Linked DNA regions of Streptomyces ficellus. The protein of the gene in region 2 interacts with the protein of the main gene of each other region in a pairwise test. Links are inferred from orthologs where the notes say so. Each region holds a gene or a part of one and is shown on either strand. Other genes may lie near its edges.

Evidence for each region.
Region 1: the proteins of leuS (region 2) and ligA interact in binary tests that used the Escherichia coli proteins (3 or more experiments, as listed by UniProt). The link is inferred for Streptomyces ficellus from one-to-one orthologs.

What each region holds. Positions count from the first base shown.
Region 1 is NZ_CP034279.1:2,082,885-2,090,200, forward strand. The notes cover bases 2,112-5,110. They hold ligA (NAD-dependent DNA ligase LigA), read right to left. Parts: upstream 4,704-5,110; coding sequence 2,520-4,703; downstream 2,112-2,519. Other genes in these bases: EIZ62_RS08920 (putative bifunctional diguanylate cyclase/phosphodiesterase), read right to left, coding at 2,112-2,224; EIZ62_RS08930 (methionine synthase), read right to left, coding at 4,727-5,110. Outside these bases: more of EIZ62_RS08920, read right to left, coding at 188-2,111; more of EIZ62_RS08930, read right to left, coding at 5,111-5,737; EIZ62_RS08935 (SDR family oxidoreductase), read right to left, coding at 5,734-6,423; EIZ62_RS08940 (LOG family protein), read right to left, coding at 6,451-6,990; EIZ62_RS08945 (DUF427 domain-containing protein), read left to right, coding at 7,051-7,316. UniProt on the Escherichia coli protein: DNA ligase that catalyzes the formation of phosphodiester linkages between 5'-phosphoryl and 3'-hydroxyl groups in double-stranded DNA using NAD as a coenzyme and as the energy source for the reaction.
Region 2 is NZ_CP034279.1:4,973,951-4,981,725, reverse strand. The notes cover bases 1,370-4,827. They hold leuS (leucine--tRNA ligase), read right to left. Parts: upstream 4,438-4,827; coding sequence 1,570-4,437; downstream 1,370-1,569. Other genes in these bases: EIZ62_RS22230 (hypothetical protein), read right to left, coding at 1,370-1,419. In the rest of the region: EIZ62_RS22235 (DegV family protein), read right to left, coding at 1-525; more of EIZ62_RS22230, read right to left, coding at 592-1,369; EIZ62_RS22220 (hypothetical protein), read left to right, coding at 4,841-6,133; EIZ62_RS22215 (NADH-quinone oxidoreductase subunit NuoF family protein), read left to right, coding at 6,130-7,713.

The sequences.
Region 1 (7,316 bases), 2.9 Mb from region 2 along the record:
GGTGCCTTGGGTGCGGTGACCCCCGGTGGGTGGGGGCGTGGCCCCTCCGGGCTCGCCTCCTCGGGGCCGGCGGCCTCGGGTTACGAGGCAGGGAGCCCCGGCAACGCCGCCGGTCCCCTGCGGGGGCGACCCTGCACGGCCCCACCCCGGTACGTCGCCGACTGCGGGACCGTGGGTGGTGGGGCGGTTACTGGACCACCTGGTCCGCGTCCTGCGGCGCGGGCGGCAGCTCACGGGGCGGGCGGTGCCAGCCGGCCTCGCCCCGGGCGCGGAGCCACGCCGTGGTCTCCGCCGGCGGCATCGCGGCGGCGACCAGCCAGCCCTGCACCGCGTCGCAGCCCAGGTCCCGCAGGCGCTCCCAGGTCTCGTCGTCCTCGACGCCCTCGGCGACGACGAGGAGGCCCAGCGAGTGGGCCAGGTCGACGGTGCAGCGGACGATCTCGGCGTCCTCGTTGTCCACCGCGAGCCGGGCCACGAACGAGCGGTCGATCTTCAGCTCGCTCACCGGGAGGCGGCGGAGGTGGACCAGCGACGAGTACCCGGTGCCGAAGTCGTCGAGGGACATCTTCACGCCGTGGCCGGTGAGCCCCGCCAGGGTGTCGGCGGCGCGCTGCGGGTCCTCCAGCAGGACGTGCTCCGTTATCTCCAGCTGGAGCGCGCCCGGCGGCACCCCGTGGCGGGCCAGCCGCGCGGCGACCGCGCCGGCGAAGCCGGGGGTGTGGACGTCACGCGGTGAGACGTTCACGGCGACGGGGACGTAGAGGCCCTGGGCGCGCCACTTGGCGACCTGGCCGAGCGCCGTCTCCAGGACGTACTCCGTGAGGTGCGGCATCAGCCCTGAGGACTCGGCGATGGCGATGAACTCGTCGGGCGGCACCTTGCCCCGCTCCGGGTGCACCCAGCGCACCAGCGCCTCCAGCCCGGCGACGTGTCCGTCGAAGCGGACCTTCGGCTGGTAGTGCAGCTCGACGTCCCCGGCGTCCAGGGCGCGCCGGAGGTCGCCGAGGAGGCCGAGCCGGTCGGGGGTGTTGGAGTCGCGCTTGGACTCGTAGACCTCGACGCCGGTGCGGTCCCGCTTGGCCTGGTACATGGCGACGTCGGCCCGCTGGAGGAGGCCTTCCGCGTCCAGCGCGTGGTCGGGGAAGACGGCGACGCCCGCGCTGGCCTCCAGGACGAGGGTGAGTCCGTCGAGGTCGAGGGGCGAGGACAGCTCGGCGACGAGCTGCCGGGCCACCCGCTGGGCGCTGGTCGTGGAGTCGGCGACCGGGAGCAGGACGGCGAACTCGTCGCCGCCGAGCCGTGCGGCCTCCGCGTCGCGCGGCAGGGCCAGCCGCAGCCGGTCGGCGATCTGCAGCAGCAGCCGGTCACCGGCCAGATGACCGAGTGTGTCGTTGACCGACCGGAAGCGATCGAGGTCGATCAGCACCAGGGCGGCCCGGAGACCTTCGCCCTCCGCCTCCTCCAGCGCCGACCAGGTCCGCTCCAGCAGCCACTGCCGGTTGGGCAGACCGGTCAGCGGGTCGCGCAGTTGTTCCTCCGCCCGGGCGCGGGCGATCCAGAGGGTGGAGTCCAGGGCGATCAGCGGCACGGCGAACAGCGGCAGCATCACCGGCAGGGCCACCGCGACGACGCAGATCAGCGGCGCGATGCCGAGCAGGGCGACCGCCACGAGCCCCTGCCGCAGCAGCGCGGTGCGGGCGGCCGTGGGCAGTCCCCCAGCCTGCGGGGCCAGCGTGTACCACAGCAGCAGCCGGGTCACCGTCAGGTACGCGGCGGCGGCCAGCGCCACTTCAGGTACCGCCTCGATGCCCCATTCGAGCGGCCGCCACGGCCGTTCGACCGTCGGCACGTCCCCGAACGCGGCGAGGACCAGGGCCGCCGCCCCTATGCCGAGGACGTCCGCGGCGCCGTGCAGCAGTCCCTGCCGCCAGCGGTGGCGCCGGGCGACCCCGACGAGGACGACGACGGCGAGGCTGACCAGTCCGGCCGGCACCCAGCCGTACAGGAGCAGTACGGCCAGGGTGAGCGCGGCGCCCGAGCCGGTGCCGCCCCACCAGCGGTCGCGGCCGAGCGCGACGAGGTGTCCGACGACGATGCCGGTGAGCACGGCGAGCGACCAGCCGGTCGTGGAGCCGGGGAAGAGCGCGTGCCCGCCGCGCGCGGCGCCCCACAGTCCGGCCGTGAGGACGAAGGCGGCGACCGCCACGACGACGTTCGGGAGCATGGAGGCGATGCCCGTGGCCGCGTACGCACGCGGCCGTGAGACCGGGGCGGCACTCTCGGTCGGTTTCATTCCGTCCCTCTCACAGCCGGCGGTGCCGTTGCCACGCTATGGCCCGTTGTCGTGCCGGCACGGCCGGAATCCCACCCCCGGCCGGGCACGACACGCGCCGTCTCAACAGTAGGCCGCGAAAGGCTTCAACGGGCGGCGCTCTACTGGTCTTGCCCGAATGAGACCCGGCCACCCTTATCCATCTGGTATGCGCCGAACGGGTGAGCCCCGTACGGCATTTACCGGCCTACTGTTCGACCGGAACCGCCACCTCACGCGCCGCGTCCGGCCCCTGGTCGAGCAGCGTACGGAAGCCGTCCTCGTCGAGAACCGGAACCTTCAGCTGCATCGCCTTGTCATACTTGGAACCAGGGTTGTCACCAACAACCACGAAGGACGTCTTCTTCGAAACGGAACCGGTCACTTTCGCTCCCCGGCTCTGGAGCGCCTCTTTTGCGCCATCCCTGGTGTGGTTCTCCAGCGTGCCGGTCACGACGACGGTCAACCCCTCCAGCGGGCGCGGCCCTTCGTCCTTGCCGGAGCTCTCCTCCTCCATCCGCACCCCCGCCGCACGCCACTTGCGGAGGATCTCGCGGTGCCAGTCCACCTCGAACCACTGCTTGAGCGAGGCCGCGATCGTCGGGCCGACCCCTTCGACGGCCGCCAGCTCCTCCTCGCTCGCCTCCTCGATCCGGTCGATCGAGCGGAACTCGCGCGCCAGTGCCTCCGCCGCCACCGGGCCGACGTGACGGATCGACAGCCCCGTGATGACCCGGGCCAGCGGCCGCTCCTTGGCCGCCGCGATGTTCTCCAGCATCGCCAGCGCGTTCTTCCGGGGCTCGCCCTGCTGGTTGGCGAAGACGGTGACGATCTTCTCCTCGCCCGTCTTGGGGTCCCGCTTGGGCAGGCCGCTGTCCTGGTCCAGGACGTACGCCTTGATGGGCAGCAGCTGCTCGATGGTCAGGTCGAACAGGTCGCCCTCGTCCACCAGCGGCGGCTCGGACGGCTCCAGCGGCTTGGTCAGCGCCGCCGCCGCGACGTACCCGAAGTTCTCGATGTCCAGGCACTTGCGGCCACCGAGGTAGAACAACCGCTCACGCAACTGCGCGGGGCACGTACGGCCGTTCGGGCAGCGCAGGTCGACGTCACCCTCCTTCATCGGCCGCAGCGGCGTCCCGCACTCGGGGCACTCGGAGGGCATCACGAACTCCCGCTCCGTGCCGTCCCGCAGGTCCGCCACCGGGCCCAGGATCTCCGGGATCACGTCACCGGCCTTGCGCAGCACCACCGTGTCCCCGATGAGGACGCCCTTGGCCTTCACCACGTCCTGGTTGTGCAGGGTGGCGAACTCGACCTCCGAGCCGGCCACCGTCACCGGCTCCACCTGCGCGTACGGCGTGACCCGGCCGGTGCGGCCCACTCCCACGCGGATGTTGACCAGCTTGGTGTTGACCTCCTCCGGCGCGTACTTCCAGGCGATCGCCCAGCGCGGCGCCCGCGAGGTGGAGCCGAGCCGGCCCTGGAGCGGGATCTCGTCCAGCTTGACGACCACACCGTCGATCTCGTGCTCCACCGAGTGCCGGTTCTCACCGAAGTACTCGATGAAGGCGCGGACTCCCGCGATGTCGGTGACCACCTTGTTGTGCCGGGCCGTCGGCAGGCCCCACTCGCGCAGCAGCTCGTACGCCTCCGACAGCCGGGCGATCTCCAGGCCGTCGCGCGCGCCGATGCCGTGCACCACCATGTGCAGCGGCCGGGTGGCGGTCACCTTCGGGTCCTTCTGGCGCAGCGAACCGGCCGCCGCGTTGCGCGGGTTGGCGAAGGGCTTGTCCCCCGCCTCCACCAGGCGGGCGTTCAGCTCCTGGAACTTCTCCATCGGGAAGAAGACCTCACCCCGGATCTCGACGAGATCCGGGATGCGGTCACCCTTCAGCCGCTCGGGGATGTCCGAGATCGTGCGGATGTTCGGCGTGATGTCCTCACCGGTGCGGCCGTCGCCGCGCGTCGCCGCGCGCGTGAGACGCCCCTTCTCATACGTCAGGTTGACCGCCAGGCCGTCGACCTTCAGCTCGCACAGGAAGTGGTACCCCGAGGTGCCGACCTCCTTGGCGACCCGGTCCGCCCAGCCGGCCAGCTCCTCGTCGTCGAAGGCGTTGTCCAGCGACAGCATCCGCTCGCGGTGCTGGACGGCCGTGAACTCCGTCGCGTACGCCCCGGCGACCTTCTGGGTCGGCGAGTCGGGCGTCCGGAGCTCCGGATACTCCTCCTCCAGGGCCTCCAGCGAGCGCAGCAGCCTGTCGAACTCGGCGTCGCTGACGACCGGCTGGTCCTTCACGTAGTACCGGAAGCGGTGCTCCTCGACCTGCTCGGCCAGCTGCGCGTGCTTGTCCCGTGCCTCCGCCGGCACGACATCCTGCTGTTCGACAGCCACCGTCTTTCCTTCCGTCACTGACGTCACTCAGGGTTGTCCGCGAGCGATCTCGCCGCCGTGACGCAGTGGGCGAGCGCGGCACGGGCGTACGCGGGCGAGGCACCCGCCAGCCCGCACGACGGGGTGACCACCACGGACTCGGCGAGAGTCCCCGGATACAGCCCCAGCCTGCGCCACAGCGTCCTGACACCCATGACGCTACCGGCAGGGTCTGACAATGGGACGTCGGTCGACTCGACGACGCCCACCAACAGCCTCGTGCCTCCCTCGACCGCCTCGCCGATCTGCTCCTCGTCACGCTCGGTGAGCAGCCCGAAATCGAACGAGATGCCCGCGGCACCCGCCCGCCGCAGCAGCGCGAACGGCACGTCCGGAGCGCACGAGTGCACGATCACGGGCCCGTGCCCCTCGTTCACCGCCACCACGTCCCGCAGCGCGCTCTCCACGACCTGGCGGTCCACGGCACGGTGGGTCCGGTAGCCGCTCGCGGTGCGCACCTGCCCGCGCAGCACGGCGGTCAGGGACGGCTCGTCGAGCTGGAGCACCACCCGCGCGCCCGGGATCCTGCGCCGCACCTCCGCGAGGTGGCCGCGCAGCCCCTCCGCCAGCGAGGCCGTCAGGTCCCGGCAGGCGCCGGGGTCGCCGAGGGCCGCCTCTCCGCCCCGCAGCTCCAGGGCGGCGGCCAGCGTCCACGGCCCCACCGCCTGGACCTTCACGACACCCTCGTACCCCTGGGTGAACTCCTCCAGGGCGTCGAGGTCCTCGCCCATCCAGGACCGGGCCCGCCGGGTGTCCCGGCCCGGCCGGTCGCTGACCCGCCAGCCGCTCGGCTCCACGTGCGCGTACATCTCGACGAGCAGGCCGATGGTCCGCCCGATCATGTCGGCGCCCGGCCCGCGGGCGGGCAGCTCCGCCAGGTGCGGGAAGTCCTCGAAGGTGCCCGTCACGGTCCTGGCCGCCTCGCGCGCGTCGCCGCCCGGCATGGACCCGACCCCGGTCGCGGGGCCCCAGCTGAAGTCGTCGTTCCCGCTCATCGCCCCGGCCGCACGCTCAGGTCGTTGATCTCCGCGTCGCGCGGCAGGTCGATCGCGGTCAGGATCGCGGTGGCGACCGACTCGGGGTCGATCCAGCGGGAGGCGTCGTACTCCTTGCCCTCCTGCTGGTGCACCTTGGCCTGCATCGGGCTGGCCGTACGGCCCGGGTAGACGGACGTGACGCGCACGCCGGAACCGTGCTCCTCCTGGCGCAGCGAGTCGGCCAGCGCCTTGAGGCCGTGCTTGGAGGCGGCGTAGGCGGACCACTCGGCGTGGGCGTTCAACCCGGCGCCGGAGTTGACGAACACGACGTGACCCTGGGAGACCCGCAGTTGCGGCAGGAGCAGCCGGGTCAGCTCGGCCGGCGCGATGAGGTTCACCTCCAGCTGGCTCCGCCAGGCCTTGGTGGTGAGATCGCCGACCCGGCCGAGGTCGACGACGCCCGCGATGTGCAGCAGCGAGTCCAGCCGGTCGGGCAGCGTCTGGTGGGAGAAGGCCCAGGACAGCCGGTCGGCGTTGGCCAGGTCGCCGACGAGCGTACGGGCGCCCGGGTGGGCCGCGGCCAGTTCCTTGGCGCGCCCCGCGTCACGGGCCAGCAGTACGAGGTCGTCGCCGCGTTCGTGCAGGCGGCGGGCGACGGCCGCGCCGATGCCGGAACCCGCCCCGGTGATCATGTGTGTAGCCATACGGCCATGCTCGCATCCGGACGGCGGTCACCTGATCCCGGCGCTCTCCTCCAGGTACGCGAGCGCGGCGACCCCGTCCTCCGCGAAGAACACCAGGTCGGTCAGCGGCAGCGGCAGGAACCCCTCCGCCTCCATCCGCCGGAACTGCTCCTTGAGCCCGTCGTAGAAGCCCGCCGCGTTGAGCAGGACCACGGGCTTGGTGTGCTTGCCGTGCTTCTTCAGCTCCAGGATCTCGGTGGCCTCGTCGAGGGTGCCGGTGCCGCCGACCATGATCACCACGGCGTCCGACACGGCCAGCATGCGCGCCTTGCGCTCGGCCAGGTCCTTGGCGAAGACCATCTCGTCGGCGCCCGCCCGCGCCTTGGTGGCCAGGAAGTCCACCGACACGCCGACGAGCCGCCCGCCCGCCTCCTGGACGCCGTCCGCCACGACCTTCATCAATCCGGTGTCGCTGCCGCCCCACACCAGGGTGTGCCCGCCTTTGCCGAGCAATTCGGCGAACTGGCGGGCGGGGACGGTGTAGCGCTCATCGAGATCGGCGGCCGACAGGAAGACGCAGATGTTCATACGGCCACCCTAGGGAGTGACCTAGGGAATGGCGCGGCGGGGGCGGGCCGTTGCACGGTCATGACGACTGGACACCGCATCACCATCGAGCAGGGCACCGAGCACGTACGCGTGGTCCACGACGGTCACGTGGTCGCGGAGAGCCGGCGACCGCTCGTCCTGCGCGAGACGGGCTGTCCCCCGCGCTACTACCTGCCGGCTCAGGACGTCCGTACGGAGCTGCTGACGCCCTCCGGCACCCACACCTACTGCCCGTTCAAGGGCACCGCGTCCTACTGGTCGCTGCCCGGCGCGGAGGACGCCGTCTGGGCGTACCCCGACCCCAA
Region 2 (7,775 bases):
CGCGCCGATGCGGCCGCCCCGGCGCAGGTACTCGAGGGTGTCGACGTAGAAGTAGGCGGAGGTACCGGCGGCCCGTTTCTCCGCGGCGGCGACCACCTCGTCCAGGCTGCCGGCCGCTTCCGCCGCCTCGGCGGCCGCCAGCGCGCAGAAGCCGAGCGCCATGGCGACCATGCCGGTGTCGACGACCCGCACCGGTACGGGGGCGTCCTTGGCGGCCAGCAGCGCGGCGTCGTACGTACCGGAGAATTCGGCCGACAGGTGGAGCGACACGATGCCGGCCGCCCCCGCCTCCGCCGCCGTCCGGTAGGCGGCGGCGAACACCTCGGGGCTCGGGCGGGACGTGGTCACGGAGCGGCGTTTCTGCAGCGCCAGGGCGAGCGAGCGGGCCGAGATCTCGGTGCCCTCTTCAAGGGCCTGGTCCCCGAGGACGACGGTCAGCGGCACCGCGGTGATGCCGTGCCGCTCCATCGTCCGCGGCGGCAGGTAGGCCGTTGAATCAGTGACGATCGCGACATGGCGGGACATGACCGGGAGGGTACCCCGGAGGGGGCTCCGTACGGCAGCCCGCCCCCGCTCCGTGATCGAAACCGGTCAGTTCGTGGTCTCGGGACGTGCCGACTTCTGCCAGGAGTAGGTGGTCTGCTGTCGGGGATCCCGCGCCGTGATCGCCTTGGGCGTCTCCGTGCCGGAAGCCTCGCGGCCGCCGTCCGCCTGTTCCGCGGGCCGCTGCGCCGCCTTCGCGCCGGCGTCCGCACCCGCCCCGGCGCCCACATGCGCAGCGGCGCCCGCGTCGGCGCCCTCCGGCCAGACCTGCTCCGACGCGCTGCCCGGCGCCGCCTCCGGCCAGGACAGGTCGTCCAGGCCGTCCCGCTCGCCGCCGGCCCAGTGCCGCAGCGCCCCGGCCTCCACGTCGATCTGGGCGCTCAGGGACGCCAGGTCGTCGTCCGCGAACTTCTGCGCCCGGTCCCGGGCCGCCCACCGCAGCGACTCCGCCGAGTGGACGATCCGCTCGGTGCGCTCGCGCAGGTCGTCGAGCTGGGCCGCGACCCCGCCGCGGTCCGGGTCCCGCTCCAGCCGCTTCAGGTCGGCGTCCAGTTCGTGGCCGTGCGCGCTGAGCCGCCGGAACAGGTCGAGGGACTCCTTGAGCGAGGCGTCCTGCGCGGCGCCCGCCTCCAGCGCGTCCTGGGTGGCCCGCATCGACGTCCGGAGCGACAGCCGCAGCTGCGCCAGCTCGGCCTTCACACCACCCGGCCCGTAGCTCTTGGCGCGCAGCGTGGTGTCCTCGACGGTCCGCCGCGCCTGGGTGATCGTGCGGTCGACTCCGCGCTTGGCGGCCTTGACGGCCTTCACGGTGACGAACACCCCCAGAGCGACGAAGACGACGAAGAGCAGCGCCAGGATCGCGATCGCTTCTGCCATGGAGTCCCCTTGTTGTCGCTCGGTACGACGCCGGACGCGTCCGCCCGTCGCCCCTCCACGGTAAACGGAACGGGCAGGCCGGGGGTTCCATACGCGACCCCCAACCTGCCCGTAGGGGGGAACCCGGGGTTGCCGGGTTCCCCGGGCGCGTCACGCCGGGACGATGTTCACCAGCTTCGGGGCCCGCACGATCACCTTGCGGACGCCCGCGCCGCCCAGGGCCGCGACGACGCCCTGGTCGGCCATGGCCAGTGCCTCCAGGTCCGCGTCCGTGATGGACGGGGAGACCTCCAGGCGGGCCTTGACCTTTCCCTTGATCTGGACGACGCAGGTCACCGTCTCGTCGACGACGTACGCCGGGTCGGCGACCGGGAAGTCCTGGTGGACGACCGAGTCGGTGTGGCCCAGCCGGTGCCACAGCTCCTCGGCGATGTGCGGGGCCAGCGGCGCGACCAGCAGCACCAGCTGCTCGGCGACCGGCCGCGACACCGGGCCGCCCGCCTTGGTCAGGTAGTTGTTCAGCTCGGTGACCTTGGCGATCGCCGTGTTGAACCGCATGGCGGCCATGTCCTGGCCGACGCCGTCGATGGCCTTGTGCAGGGCGCGCAGGGTGCCCTCGTCCGGCTCGGTGTCGACGACGGTCGCCTCACCGGTCGACTCGTCGACGATGTTGCGCCACAGCCGCTGGAGCAGCCGGTACTGGCCCACCACCGCGCGCGTGTCCCAGGGCCGCGAGACGTCCAGGGGGCCCATCGCCATCTCGTACAGGCGCAGGGTGTCCGCCCCGTACTCGGCGCAGATCTCGTCCGGAGTGACGGCGTTCTTCAGGGACTTGCCCATCTTGCCCAGGACGCGGCTGACCTTCTCGCCCTGGTACCAGAAGGCACCGTCGCGCTCCTCCACCTCGGCGGCCGGCACGGCGATGCCGCGGGCGTCCCGGTAGACGAAGGCCTGGATCATGCCCTGGTTGTAGAGCTTGTGGAACGGCTCGGGCGAGGAGATGTGCCCCAGGTCGAACAGGACCTTCGACCAGAAGCGCGCGTACAGCAGGTGCAGTACGGCGTGTTCGGCGCCGCCCACGTACAGGTCGGCACCGCCGTGCGGCTTGCCCTCGCGCGGCCCCATCCAGTACCGCTCGATCTCGGGGTCGACCAGGCGCTCGCTGTTGTGCGGGTCCAGGTAGCGCAGCTCGTACCAGCAGGAACCGGCCCAGTTGGGCATGGTGTTGGTCTCGCGCCGGTACTTCTTGGGGCCGTCGCCCAGGTCCAGGGTGACGTTGACCCAGTCCTCGTTGCGCGACAGCGGCGTCTCGGGCTGGGTGTCCGCGTCGTCCGGGTCGAAGGTGCGCGGCGAGTAGTCCTCGACCTCGGGCAGCTCCAGGGGCAGCATCGACTCGGGCAGCGGGTGGGCGATGCCGTCCTCGTCGTAGACGATCGGGAAGGGCTCGCCCCAGTAGCGCTGGCGGCTGAACAGCCAGTCGCGCAGCCGGAAGTTGACGGTGCCCTCGCCGATGCCCCGGCCGGCCAGCCACTCGGTGATCTTCGCCTTGGCCTCGACGACGCCCAGGCCGTCCAGGGAGATGGCGTCGCTCGCCGAGTTGACGATCTTCGCGTCGTACGAGTCGAAGGCGTCGTCCCAGTCCGACGGGTCGGTGCCGCGGCCGTCCGACGGCTCGACGACGCAGCGCATCGGCAGCTCGAAGGCGCGCGCGAAGGCGAAGTCGCGGGTGTCGTGCGCCGGGACGGCCATGATCGCGCCGGTGCCGTAGCTCATCAGGACGTAGTCGGCGATGAAGACCGGGACGCGGTCGCCGCTGACGGGGTTGACGGCGTAGGCGCCGGTGAAGACACCGGTCTTGTCCTTGGCCTCGGCCTGGCGCTCGACGTCGGACTTGGACGCGGCCTGCTTGCGGTACGCGTCGACGGCCTCGGCCGGGGTGGCGTGGCCGCCCGTCCAGACGTCGTGCGTGCCCTCCGGCCAGGCCGCCGGGACGATCTTCTCGACCAGCTCGTGCTCGGGGGCCAGCACCATGTAGGTGGCGCCGAACAGGGTGTCCTGGCGGGTGGTGAAGACGGTGATCGCGTCGTCGCCGACGGCGAAGTCGACGCGGGCGCCCTCGGAACGGCCGATCCAGTTGCGCTGCTGGAGCTTGATGGCCTCGGGCCAGTCCAGCGCGTCCAGGTCGTCCAGCAGCCGGTCGGCGTAGGCGGTGATGCGCATGTTCCACTGGCGCAGCTTGGCCTTGAAGACGGGGTAGTTGCCGCGTTCGGAGCGGCCGTCGGCGGTGACCTCCTCGTTGGCGAGGACGGTGCCCAGGCCGGGGCACCAGTTGACGGGCGCGTCCGAGGCGTACGCCAGGCGGTAGTCGCCCAGGACGTCGGCGCGCTCCGCGGCGGTCAGCTCGCCCCACGCGCGCGTGCCGGGCGCCTGGCGTTCACCGCTCTCGAACTGGGCGACCAGGTCGGCGACGGGGCGGGCCCGGCCGGCCTCCTCGTCGTACCAGGAGTTGAAGATCTGCAGGAAGATCCACTGGGTCCACTTGTAGTAGTCCGGGTCGATCGTCGCGAACGACCGGCGCTTGTCGTGTCCCAGGCCCAGCCGGCGCAGCTGGAGCTTCATGTTCTCGATGTTCGCCTCGGTCGACACGCGCGGGTGCGTGCCGGTCTGGACGGCGTACTGCTCGGCGGGCAGTCCGAAGGCGTCGAAGCCCAGGGTGTGCAGGACGTTGTGCCCGGTCATGCGCTGGTGACGGGCGAAGACGTCGGTGGCGATGTAGCCGAGGGGGTGGCCGACGTGGAGGCCGGCACCCGACGGATAGGGGAACATGTCCATGATGAACCGCTCGGGGCGGGCGGCCACGGCCGGGTCGCCGGCCAGGTCACCGCTCGGGTTGGGCGCCTCGTAGGTGCCCTCCGCGTCCCAGACGTCCTGCCAGCGTGCCTCGATGTCGGCGGCCATGGCCGCCGTGTACCGGTGCGGGGCTGCTGCCTCGGCGGCAGCCGAATTCATCTCGCTCATGGTCCTTGAAGCTCCATCGATCGTCTCTGCCCGTTGCCGCTCGGTGACGCGGCGAAATGAAAAAACCCCTCGCACAGGAGGGGACGCCGCGCCGATTCCGGCCGGATTTCTCATCCGCCGGTGCTGATCAGCGCGGCTCGCTAAGCAGAAGGCGTACGGCACGCATGGCGTCAGGGTACCGCAGGGCCCGTACCGGCCGCATCGAGGTTCGTGGGACCGGTGACCGCTCGAGGGCCCCACCGGGGGTCCGGGTTACTCCGCGTATCGACCCTATCCAGGGCAACCCCAAAGTCAGTTGCCGTCGGTTCCGAACCTTAAACGCCCAAAGCTCGTACCGGTGGGTATGCCTCGACTTAGCATGCGGCCACGGGACCTCTTTTCCGCACCACTGGAGTCGCCCCCCATGAACCCTCATCGCAAGATCCGCTCGTCGCCCGCCTTCCAGGCCGGTATGAGCAAGCCGGTACAGGGCGGGCTTTCCGCGGCCGCACTGATACTCATACCGCTGCTCGCGATCGGCGGGAGCGACAGCTTCCGGGCCGCCCTGGACTTCGCCACGGGCGTCCTGTCCCTCGTGTCACTGACCGCTTCCGTGGCATGGGGCCTGCTCGCGCAGGACCGGCTGGTGCTCTCCACCCGGCACCGGCTGATCGCACAGGCCATCCACCGCACCACCGCGGTGGCCTCCCTCGGCTTCCTGCTCCTGCACGCCACCGTCAAGGTCTCCCTGGGGCACGTGGCACTCATCGGGGCCCTCATCCCCTTCGGGCTCGGCGTCACCGGCACCTCCGCGCTCATCGGCTTCGGGTCGCTCGCCGGCCTGCTGATGGTGGTCGCCGCGTCCACCGGCGCCGCCCGCAGCGCCCTGGCGGGCCGGGGCAACATCGCGGCCCGCTGGCGGCCGCTGCACATGCTCGCCTACCCGGCCTGGTGCTTCGCGCTCGTCCACGGGCTCTACGCGGGTCGCCCCGCCGCCACCTGGGTCACCACCATGTACTGCCTGGCCCTCGCCGGGGTCGCCGCGGTCGTGTCGCTGCGGCTGCTGCCCGGCGCCGTGCAGCAGCGCCTCACCGACCGCGTGCTCGGCGCGCTCGGGCCCGCCGGCCCGGACAGGCCGGCCCGCGGCCGCGGCAGGCGGCGCGACCCCTCGGTCTCCCCGCTGCCCGGCTCGGACATGGCCCCGCCCATGCCGTACGAGCCCTCCGCCTCGTTCGAGCAGGAGCTGCGCCGCGAGCCGCGCAGCCGTCCCGAGCCGCCGGCCCCCGCCGCCGACCGCCCGCTCGGCCGCCCCCGCGAGCAGCCCCGCACCCTGACGCCGCCGACCGCGCCGCTGTACGAGCCCGCGTTCCCCTCGCCCTCCCCGAGCACCACGGGCGCGGGCATCTCGGCCGCCTACCGGGCCGTGTCCCTGGGCAACGCCGGTGCCGGCAGCCCCACCCAGGAGATCCCGTACGCCGAGCGCGTCCCCATGACGGAGGAACTGCCGGTCGTGACCGACGAACCGGCGACCCGTCCCGGCTACTGGCCGACCCCCTCCCCGCCGCCGCCCGCTCCGTCCCCCGCCCCGCCCTCGTACAGTTCCCAGCCCACCCCGCCGCCGTACGGCGACACCAGCCCCCCGGAGCCCGCACCGGGCCCCTTCCAGCAGCCGCCGGCCGGCGAGCCCTGGACCGCACCAGCAGGAGACCGCCCGTGAACGCCCCGCTCCCCGACGTCCCCGAGGTCCGAGTCGTCGGCCTCCCCCAGCTCACCCAGGGCTTCGACCTCGTCGAGCGGCTCGACCTCCAGATGCACCTGAAGGTGCACGGCCCGCTCGAACCGATGGGCGGCGAGCGGCTGGCCCAGCTCGCGGAGGAGATATCGCTGACCGGCCGCGGCGGCGCCGGTTTCCCGTTCGGCAGGAAGCTGCGCGCCGTCGCCAAAGCGACGATCCGGCGCGGGGTGCGCCCGGTCGTCGTGGTCAACGGCAGTGAGGGCGAGCCCGCCTGCCGCAAGGACACCGTCCTGCTCAACCGCGCGCCGCACCTCATCCTGGACGGCGCGCTGCTGGCCGCCGAGGCGCTCGGCGCCCGCACCCTGGTCGTGGTGGTGACCCGGAACTCCACGGAGGTCTCCATCCGCGCCGCCCTCGCCGAGCGGGGGCTGTCGGACCGGCGCGGACAGCGGCTGCGCGCCCGTGTGGTGCGCACGCCGGAGCGCATGGTCTCCGGTGAGGCGTCCTCCGTCATCCGGGCGGTGAACGGCGGCCCGGCGATCCCGCCGGGGCGCAGGGAGCGCGCGGCCGAGTCCGGCGTCGGCAACGCGCCGACGCTGCTGTCCAACGCCGAGACGTTCGCGCAGCTCGCGATCGCCGCGAGGGTCGGCGCGGGCCGCTACAGCCAGCACGGGCTGGACAGCGAGCCGGGCACGGTGATGCTGACGATCTCCGGGCAGGTGGCCCGGCCCATGGTGGTGGAGGTGCCGACGGGCGTCCCCATGCGGTACGTCCTCCAGCTCGCCGGTGCCCCGCAGACCCCTCAGGGGGTGCTGACCGGCGGCTACCACGGCAACTGGATCGACTCCATGGCCGTCGACAACTGCGTCATCTCCAAGCAGTCCATGGCGGCCGTGGGGGGCGCCCTGGGAGCCGGTGCGATCCTGCCGATCGGTCCGGACACCTGTCCGCTGGGTGAGGCGCAGCGCGTGGCGAACTGGCTGGCGGCGGAGACGGCCGGCCAGTGCGGCCCCTGCCGACTGGGGTTGCCCGCCGCGGCGGGCGGCCTGTCGGACGTGCTCAACGGCGGCGGGCCGGCGGCCCTGGAGGCGCTGCGCGAGGTCACGCAGGCCGTGAAGGGCCGGGGCGTGTGCAAGCACCCGGACGGGTCGGCGCGCTTCTTCAGCTCGACGCTGTCGGCCTTCACCGACGACCTGGCGGCTCACGTGCTGCACGGCGGCTGCGGCCGTCCGACGCTCGGGACGCTGCCGCTGCCCGAGCCGGGCTACCAGGAGGCCGTGGAGTCCATTCCGAGCGGCGAGAAGCTGGCGGTCGACTGGACGCTGTGCAAGGGCCACGGCCTGTGCGCGGACATCCTCCCGGAGCTGATCCGCATGGGCCGCGACGGTTATCCGGTGCTGTCGGAGGCGTCGGTGCCCACGCACCTGCGGGACCGCGCCCAGCTCGCCGTGCGACGCTGCCCCGAGCTGGCGCTGCGGCTCGAACAGGGCCCCCAGGAGCGGCCGTCCCGTCCCGCGTTGCCGAGCGCCGACCGCAAGGCCCTGGGCAGCGGCCGGGGTTGACGGACACAAGGAAGGCGGGCCATCCGATCGGATGGCCCGCCTTCCACGTTCTGTGGAGCTAA